DNA from 2 places in the Kribbella sp. NPDC048915 genome. Region 2 is predicted to be linked to the other one. Evidence: riboswitches for the same ligand, from Rfam matches in the RefSeq annotation. Region 2 holds a riboswitch; the other holds the start of a gene.
What was found. A riboswitch is a leader RNA that binds a small molecule or an ion and turns the genes downstream of it on or off. The one in region 2 is predicted to bind S-adenosylmethionine.

Region 1 (4,426 bases), on a different contig from region 2:
CGAGAGTAATGGTGCGAGTGACCAGGCGGTTGGGGGTCAGATTGCCGGAGGCAACCAGGGCGAGCATTTCGGGATAGGCATGCGCGGGCATGCCGTGACTGCCGAGCCAGGACAGTTCCTGGCCGATCAGGCGGCTGACGTCCAGCTGGACGCCTTGCGGAAGCAGACCGATCTGCACGTGGCGACCACGCGGGCGCAGGGCTTGCAGCGCCTGTTGGATGACTTCGTTCGAGCCCAGCGCGTCGATAGTGACGTGCGGGGCACCCAGGTCGCGCAGGTGGGCAACGGTTTCGGCGGACGCCGCGATCGTGTGCGCGGCGCCGTACTCGCGGGCCAGCGTCAGCGCGTCCGGGTTGGTGTCGATCGCGATCACCTCGGCACCCAGCGCGGACGCGATCATCACCGCGGACAGCCCGACACCGCCGCAGCCGAACACGGCGACCCGTTCCCCGGCGACGACCCGGCCGACCTGATGTACGGCGCGGAACGACGTCGCGAAGCGGCACCCGAGGCCGGCCGCGGTGGCGAAATCCATCTCGTCGGGCAACCGGACCAGGTTCACCGCCGCATACGGTACGGCGACGTACTCCGCGAACGAACCCCAGTAGTTGAACCCGGGCTGCAACTGATGCGGGCAAACCTGGTGGTTGCCCTCCCGGCACTGCTCACACTCACCACAAGCGCAGATGAACGGCGTCGTGACCCGGTCCCCGACCGCCCACCCGGTGACGCCGGCCCCGACCGCAGCGATCGTCCCGGCCAGCTCATGCCCTGGCACGTGCGGCAGCACGATGTCGGAGTCGTGCCCCATCCACCCGTGCCAGTCGCTCCGGCACAATCCGGTCGCCGCGACCCGCAGTACCACCGATCCGGCGTCCGCCGAAGGCTCGGGTACCTCACGAACCTCCGGCAGTACGCCGTACTTCTCGACCACGACCGCTCGCACCCGAGCAGCCTATGTCAGCAGTTCTCAGCAGCCGCCGGCGACGGCCGGGATGATCGAGACCTGGCCGCCGTCCTTGATCGTGGTCTGCAGGCCCTCGGCGAACCGGACGTCGTCGTCGTCGACGTACACGTTGACGAAGCGGCGCAGCTCGCCGGACTCGTCGAGGACGCGCCCCTTGATCCCGGGGTACGACGCGTCGAGCGAGTCGAGCACCTCGGTCAGGGTGCCGCCCTCGGCGGAGACCTCGGACGCGCCCTGGGTGTAGGGCCGCAGGATGGTCGGGACGCGAACGCTCACACTCACTGCAGTCCTGCCTTCACGAAGGCGTCGTACGACGCGGGAATGGTCACCTTGGGGCCGACCCGGTCGGCCACGGCGTCGAGCGTCTTCAGCCCGTCGCCGGAGTTGATGATCACCGTCTCGGCCTCGGGGTCGAGCTGTCCGGTCGCGATCAGCTTCTTCAGGGTCGCAACGGTCACGCCGCCCGCGGTCTCGGCGAAGATGCCCTCGGTCCGGGCCAGCAACTGGATGCCCTCGACGACCTCGTCGTCGCTGACGTCCTCGATCGCGCCACCGGTCCGGCGGGCGACGTCGAGCACGTACGGGCCGTCGGCCGGGTTGCCGATCGCCAGCGACTTCGCGATCGTGTCCGGGCGCACCGGCTTGACCACGTCGTGGCCGTCGCGGAACGCCTGCGCCACCGGCGAGCAACCCGTCGCCTGCGCGCCGTACACCTTGTAGTCGGTGGCGTCGACCAGGCCGAGCTTGCCGAGTTCGGTGAAGCCCTTGTCAATCTTGGTCAGCTGCGAACCGGACGCGACCGGGATGACGATCTGCTGCGGCAGCCGCCAGCCGAGCTGCTCGGCGATCTCGAACGCGAGCGTCTTCGAGCCCTCGGAGTAGTACGGGCGGACGTTCACGTTGACGAACGCCCAGCCTTCCTCCTCACCGGCGATCTCGGAGGCGAGCTTGTTCACGTCGTCGTAGTTGCCCTCGACGGCGACCAGCGTGCCGCCGTACACGGCGGTGGTGATCACCTTCGGGCGCTCGAGGTCGTGCGGGATGAACACGACCGAGCGGATCCCGGCCCGGGCGGCGGCCGCGGCGACGGCGTTGGCCAGGTTGCCGGTGGACGGGCAGGCGAAGACCTTCATGCCGAGCTCGCGGGTCGCGCTCAAGGCTGACGCAACCACACGGTCCTTGAAGGAGTGCGTCGGGTTGCCGGAGTCGTCCTTCACCCACAGCTTGCGCAGGCCGAGCTCGCGGGCCAGGTTCTGCGCGTCGACGAGCCGGGTGTAGCCGGGCTCGGTGTTCGGGAAGCTCGCCACGTCCACCGGGACGGGCAGCAGCGGCTGGTACCGCCAGATGTTCTTGGGGCCGGCCTCGATCTGCTCCCGCGTGATGGTCGGGTACTCGTATCCGACCTCGAGCGGACCGAAGCACTCCATACAGGCGTAGAACGGGCCGAGCGGCGACTTGGCGCCACAGGCGCGACAGCTGAGGTGCGTACCGTTGCCAAAGGCACCTTCGCGGATGGTGTGGGTGCCGGCGGCGGTCAGGCTCATGAGTGAGGTTCCCTCCTCATCTTCCCCGGTCGCCGGATCTCGGCGCGGGACGGATTTGGCACCGTTCCCTCGCGGAGCGCCCCGGACGGGGGTCTCGACGGGGAGGGTTGCCGGGACGTCAACGGGCCGTTTCCCTCAGTCCCTCTGGATGAGCTCCCCCGAGATTACCCAATCGGGTCCATATTGTGTTCTTCGTTCCCAGCATCCGAGACGCGCGATCTCAGCGCCGCCCCTGGCTTCGCTCTCAGCTGCGGCGCTCCAGGAAGCGCATCACCGGCGTCGCCGCAACACCGTGCACCACCACGCTTAGGACCACCGTGAAGCCCAATGTCGCCCACAGCCACGGCAACTCGTCCTCGAAGTACGCCCCGGCTACAGCCAGGTAGAACACCGACCCCACGCCACGTACGCCGAACGCCGCCGTCGCCCACCGCTCAGACCTGCTCAGCCCGGACCGCGCCAGCGACAGCCAGCCGACCAGCGGCCGCACGACGAACACCAGCAGTACGCCGATCAGCACACCGCTGAATGTCAGCGGCTCCAGCAACCCAGCCGTGATCGCAGCGCCGAGCAGCAGCAGAACACCCCAGGTCAGAATGTGTTCGAGCTCACCGATGAAGTCGTGCAGCTCGCCGTGGAACTCGTGTTTGCTCTCCACCGACCGTAGCGTCAGCGCCGCCACGAAGACCGCGATGAACCCGTACCCGTGCAGTACCTCTGTGAGCCCGTACACACCCAACGTCATCGCCAGCGCGAGCACCGGCTCTCTCGATTCGGACAACCGCAGGCTCCGGGCCGGGGCGGAGAACGTCATCCGCCCGAGCAACCAGCCGGCGCCGAAGCCGATGGCCACGCCCAGCACGGACTTCCCGACCACCTCCCAAGCGACCCACTCCCATGGCGACAGGCTCTTGGCGGCGATGAAGATGGCCAGGTAGACGAACGGATACGCCATCCCGTCGTTCAGCCCCGCCTCGGACGTGAGCGCGAACCGCACCTCGTCGTCCTCGTCCAGCTCGGCGTCCGGCCCGGTCGTCGGACCTTCCACCTGGACGTCGGAGGCGAGCACCGGGTCCGTCGGCGCCAGCATGGCCGCGACGAGCAGTGCGGTGGCCGGCGCGAGTCCGAGCAGCCAGCCGACGCCGGTGAGCGCGGCAATCCCGGCGGGCATCGCGATGAACAGCAACCGCCAGGTCACCGCCCAGCTGAGCAGGCTGAGCGGGCGGTCGATCGCCAGGCCGACACCCATCAGCGCGACGATCACGGTCAGCTCGGCCAGATGCTTGGTCAGCTCAGGTTCGGCGATCGGGCTGAGGTGGGTCTGATCCACCACGAGACCGAGCAGCAGACCCGCGCCGATGAAGGCGATCGGCGCGGACACGGCGTACCGGGACAGCAGCCGCGGCAGCACGGCTCCGAGTAACAGGGCGAGACCCGCCACCAGGTACAGACCGTTTCCGTCGATCATGGTGCGGACCAGGTTCCCACGGCTACCTCAGTCGATGCGTGGCTCCAGGCGTGTGCGTCGGAAGCGACTTGCGCGGGCCGTACCGGGGGTGTCCGACACCGGCGAGCTCCAGCAGGCGCTGCACCCGGAACCGGTGCCCGCGGTACGGCTCGATCAGCTCGGCGCAACCGTCGTCGTCGAGCTCCTCGCCGATCAGTGCGTACGAGACGTTGCGGGACACGTGGTAGTCCGCGAACGAGAACGCATCCGCGTCACCGTGCGCCCGCTGCCGCACCTCGGCCGCCGTCCACACCCCGACCCCCGGCAGCGACCGCAGCTTGCTCTCGATCTCCGCGGAGTCGGTCAGCTCGAGCGTCCGCTCCAGCGCCTTCGCCCGGGTCGCGGCCGTGATCACGACCCTCGACCGCCGTCCCTCGACACCCGCGCGCAACCACTGCCAGGACGGGA
Region 2 (4,426 bases):
CCTGCGTGGTGGCGGCGAGTACGGCTCCGAGTGGCACGATGCCGGACGGCTCAAGAACAAGCAGAACGTCTTCGACGACTTCATCGGCGTCGCCGAGCACCTCGTCGAGACCGGCGTGACCACGCCGGCCCAGCTGGCGATTCACGGTCGGAGCAACGGCGGACTGCTCGTCGGTGCGGTGATGACGCAACGACCCGATCTGTTCGCGGTCGCCCTGCCCGGTGTGGGCGTGCTGGACATGCTGCGGTTCCACAAGTTCACCGTCGGGGCGGCGTGGGCGTCCGACTACGGTCTTCCGGACGATCCGGAGCAGTTCGAGGACCTGCTGGCGTACTCGCCGCTGCATCGCATCAGCGAGGGCACGGAGTACCCGGCGACGCTGGTCGTCACCGGGGACCACGACGATCGCGTGGTCCCGTTGCACAGCCACAAGTTCATCGCGGCACTGCAGCATGCCCAGTCCGGTCCGCAGCCCGTCTTGACCCGCATCGAGGTCAACACCGGCCATGGCTTCGGCAAGCCCGCCGCGATGGTCGCGGCGGAGTGGGCGGACCTGCTGGCGTTCGCTGCTCACCATGTAGGCCTTCAGCCTCCCGAGCAGTAGGAGGGCTGCGGCACCGGGGTCGTCACCAGATCCGCGGAGCCTCGAGGTCGCGGGGATCGTCCACCGGCTGACAGCCGTGGGCGTTCTCCGCGTACTCCCGGCGCGGACCGGTCGTGGCCAGCGTCCGTACGGCGGCGACCAGCCGGTCCACATGCTCGCGCGTCGTACCGAGGCCGAGGCTGGCGCGGACCGCCGTACCGTGCTCGGGGGAGTCGGCGAGCAGGTGGCCGACCAGCGGGTGCGCACAGAACTTCCCGTCGCGGACGCCGATGCCGTACTCCGCGCTCAGCGCCGCGGACACCAGCGTCGAGGTCAGACCGGTGATCGTGAAGCAGACGGTGCCCACGCGGTCGGCGTCCTCGCCGAAGATCGAGTACGTCGTGACGTTGTCGAGCTGGGCGAGCCCGGTGCGCAGGCGGGCCAGCAGGCTGCGCTCGTGCTGCTCGATGGCGTCGCGGTGCTTGGTGATCGCGGCACAGGCGCTGGCCAGTGCGATGGCGCCGATGACGTTGGGGGAGCCGCCCTCGTGCCGAGCCGGGCCGGTCGACCAGACGACGGAGTCATCGGTGACGGCGTGCGTCGCGCCACCGCCGTACAGGTACGGGTCGGCGGCGTCGAGCCAGTCGGAGCGACCGATCAGCGCACCGGCGCCGTACGGGGCGTACAGCTTGTGGCCGGACAACGCGACCCAGTCGACGTCCAGAGCGGTGATGTCGACCGGGCGGTGCGGGGCGAGCTGGGCAGCGTCGAGGCAGACCCGGGCGCCGTGTGCCTTGGCGACCTTGGCGATCTCGGCGACCGGGAAGATCTCGCCGGTGACGTTGGACGCTCCGGTCACCACGACCAGCCGCGGACCTTCGGGCGCCTCGCGCAGCGCGTCGGCAACCCGGGTCACGGCGTCGGTAGGGCTGGACGGCGCGGCGAGCCGCACGGTCCGCTCGGCCGGCCAGGGCAGCAGGGCGGCGTGGTGCTCGGACTCGAACACGATGACGGTGGCGTCGGCCGGCACAGCGTGGGCCAGCAGGTTGAGTGCGTCGGTGGTCTGCCGGGTGAAGATCACCTGGTCCTCGGCCCGGGCGCCGACGAACGCGTGCACTTCGGCGCGGGCCCGCTCGTACCACTGCGTGCTGATCCGCGAGGCGTATCCGTTGCCGCGGTGCACCGACGCGTACGACGGCAGCGCGGCCTCGACGCTCGCCCGGACGGACTCCAGACACGGGGCGCTCGCGCCGTGGTCGAAGTTCGCGTAGTCGGTGACGCGGCCGTCCGCGAGCGGGACGAGCAGGTCCGAACCGACAGTGGCCGGGATGGCGCCGGTGACCTGAGGGGCGATCGTCCGCCGCGGAGTCGTCGCACTGGCCGGCTCGAGAATGGACAGGATCGACATGATGCTGCTCCCAGAGAAGTCCGCACTTGCCGAGCGGGGTATCCGCACGGCCTGGTCTTCACCCGGGGCACCCCACCGCGGAGGAGGGTTGCCGGCCAGCAAGCCGGGGCTTCACGCTGGCGCTCATGACCTGCCGAGAACGGTAACGAACGGGCCACGACCGCCGCCAGTCGGTATCTCGTGATGTGAGATACATGAACGTATCGTGAGACTGCAACCAAGTGGTGGTCGTGGTGCGTCGGATCGGGCAGGAGGTGGTGGGGGATGTGGTGGAAGAAAGCCAGCTGTCCGGTCCGGCCGGTGGAGCAGCAGTGGATCGACGAAAACCTCGACTGGTACGTCGCCGAGTTCGGTGCGGACGTGCTGCGGCGGGAGGTGGTGCTTCCGGAGCGGTCGTTCCTGCCGGCCGGCTACACCGGCTCCGAGGACGACGTCCGGGAGTTGTTCGCAATCATGTGCGACCGCTTGGAGGTGCCGCCCGGCCGAGTCCGGCTGGACCTGCAGCCGGTCGAGACCGACGAGCTCCTCGAGAACCTGCCGATGTTCGAGTCCTCGTCGTCCGGGGCGGCCGCGCATTGGCAACGGCGGGACGGCGTGACGGTCGTGACCGTCGACATGGCGGACACGACGCAGCCGGTCGGGCTGATCGCGACCATGGCTCACGAGCTCGCACACCAGCGACTGCTCGGCGAGCAGCGCATCGACCCGGATCGCCGCGACGGCGAGCCGCTCACGGACCTGTTCACGGTGTTCTTCGGTTTCGGGATTTTCAACGCGAACGCGGCCTTCGAGTTCTATCGGACCGGGCGCCGGGGATACGGCACCCGCCGGCTCGGCTATCTGACCGAGGCGATGTACGGCTACGCGCTCGGCCGGTACGCCTGGCTGCGTGGCGAGCGTGAGCCCGACTGGGCGCGATACCTCGACACCAATCCGCGGGAGTGGATGAAACAAAGTGTGCGGTGGCTGGAGTCTGATGTTGGATAGTGGGATGCACGCCGAGTGGACTGCGCCGCAGGTCGACCGACCGGACGGCTCGCTGACTGCACCGGAACACGAGCTGTTGGCGGGCTATCTGCAGTTCTACCGGACCACGCTGCTCTACAAATGCGCCGGTCTGACCGCGGAGCAGCTCGCGACGCGGCCGTCACCGCCGTCGAACCTCTCACTGCTCGGACTGATCCGGCACCTCACCAAGGTCGAGCGCATCTGGTTCCGGATCCACCTCGCCGACGACCCGGCCGAGCCGCTGTTCGCGCCGGAGCTCGGCAAGGACGCGGACTTCGAGCTGATCGATCCGGCCGACGCGCAAGCGGCGTACGAGGGCCTGATCCACGAGTGGAAGCTCTCCGACGAGGCCGCGGCCGGCCGCTCGCTGGACGAGCGCTTCACGTTCAAGGACACCGAGTCGACGCTACGGATGATCTACATCCACCTGATCGGCGAGTACGCGCGGCACTGTGGCCACGCCGACTTCTTGCGGGAGCAGCTCGACGGCACCACGGGCGCGTAACACGACCCGTCGTACCCCTAAGCTGCCGCGATGCCGTTCCCCCTTGCCCATCCCGCGGCCGTCCTTCCACTGGTCCGCCGTCCGTTCGTGGCGTCGGCACTGGTGGCCGGTGCGGTCGCCCCGGACCTGCTGTACGTCGGCCCGCTGTACCAGATCGCGACGCAGTACATCCACGGCAACCTCACGCTGACGCTCACGCACAAGGTCACGTCGGCGCTCTGGCTGGACCCGTTGCTGGCGTTGTTACTGCTGCTCGTCTTCCACTTCGCGCTGCGGCGGCCGCTGGTGGCTCTGGCTCCACGAGGTCTGGCAGCGCGCCTGCCTGAGCCGAGTCGCGCGCCGGTGCTGTGGACCGTCGTTTCCGTCGTGGCCGGCGCGTTCACGCACGTGATCTGGGACGCCTTCACACACTGGGACGGGTACTTCGTCCGCCGCTTTCCCGGATTCTTCGGCGCTGAAGTGACGGCGGGCTGGGAGGTGAGCCGCGTCCTCCAGTACGTGAGCACGCTCGGCGGTTGTCTCGTCCTGGCGGTCTGGCTCCACCGCTGGTACCGGCGGACGTCGCCGTCCGCCGTCACGAGTGGAGTCCCGGCGTGGGTGCGGTACTTCGTGCTGGGCCTGGCGGTCGCCTTCGCCGCCGTGAGTGTTGCTGTCGAGCTCGGCCGGGTGGACGGTGCGTTCGCGGGTGAGACCGCCGTACGGCTGGTGCTGTCCGGTCTCGTGTCTGGCGCACTGATCGTTCTCGTGGGGTACGTCCTGGTGTGGCACCTGATCCGCTGGCGGCGGCGGTGGTGGGTGCGCCGTGACGCGACGGATGGGGCGGCGTGATCGGCGTGTGACACATGGGACTCGTGGGGTCATCGGGGTAGCCTGAGACCATGGCGACCCGCACGTCTTCCCCGGCGCGGGCGCAGAAATCGGC

Region 1: another riboswitch for S-adenosylmethionine. It lies ahead of thrC (threonine synthase); the one in region 2 lies ahead of AB0B82_RS30745 (aminotransferase class V-fold PLP-dependent enzyme).

Annotation. Positions count from the first base shown of each region.
Region 1 is NZ_JBEZFT010000091.1:11,590-16,015, reverse strand. It holds gene AB0B82_RS30645 (zinc-dependent alcohol dehydrogenase family protein) at 1-946, opposite strand, end outside; gene AB0B82_RS30640 (ubiquitin-like small modifier protein 1) at 971-1,249, opposite strand; gene thrC (threonine synthase) at 1,246-2,511, opposite strand; SAM riboswitch class I at 2,525-2,666, opposite strand; gene AB0B82_RS30630 (cation:proton antiporter) at 2,756-3,979, opposite strand; gene AB0B82_RS30625 (DNA-3-methyladenine glycosylase 2 family protein) at 4,002-4,426, opposite strand, start outside.
Region 2 is NZ_JBEZFT010000092.1:7,115-11,540, forward strand. It holds gene AB0B82_RS30740 (prolyl oligopeptidase family serine peptidase) at 1-604, shown strand, start outside; gene AB0B82_RS30745 (aminotransferase class V-fold PLP-dependent enzyme) at 627-1,991, opposite strand; SAM riboswitch class IV at 2,009-2,122, opposite strand; gene AB0B82_RS30750 (hypothetical protein) at 2,256-2,978, shown strand; gene AB0B82_RS30755 (DinB family protein) at 2,983-3,504, shown strand; gene AB0B82_RS30760 (DUF4184 family protein) at 3,535-4,332, shown strand; gene AB0B82_RS30765 (DNA translocase FtsK 4TM domain-containing protein) at 4,383-4,426, shown strand, end outside.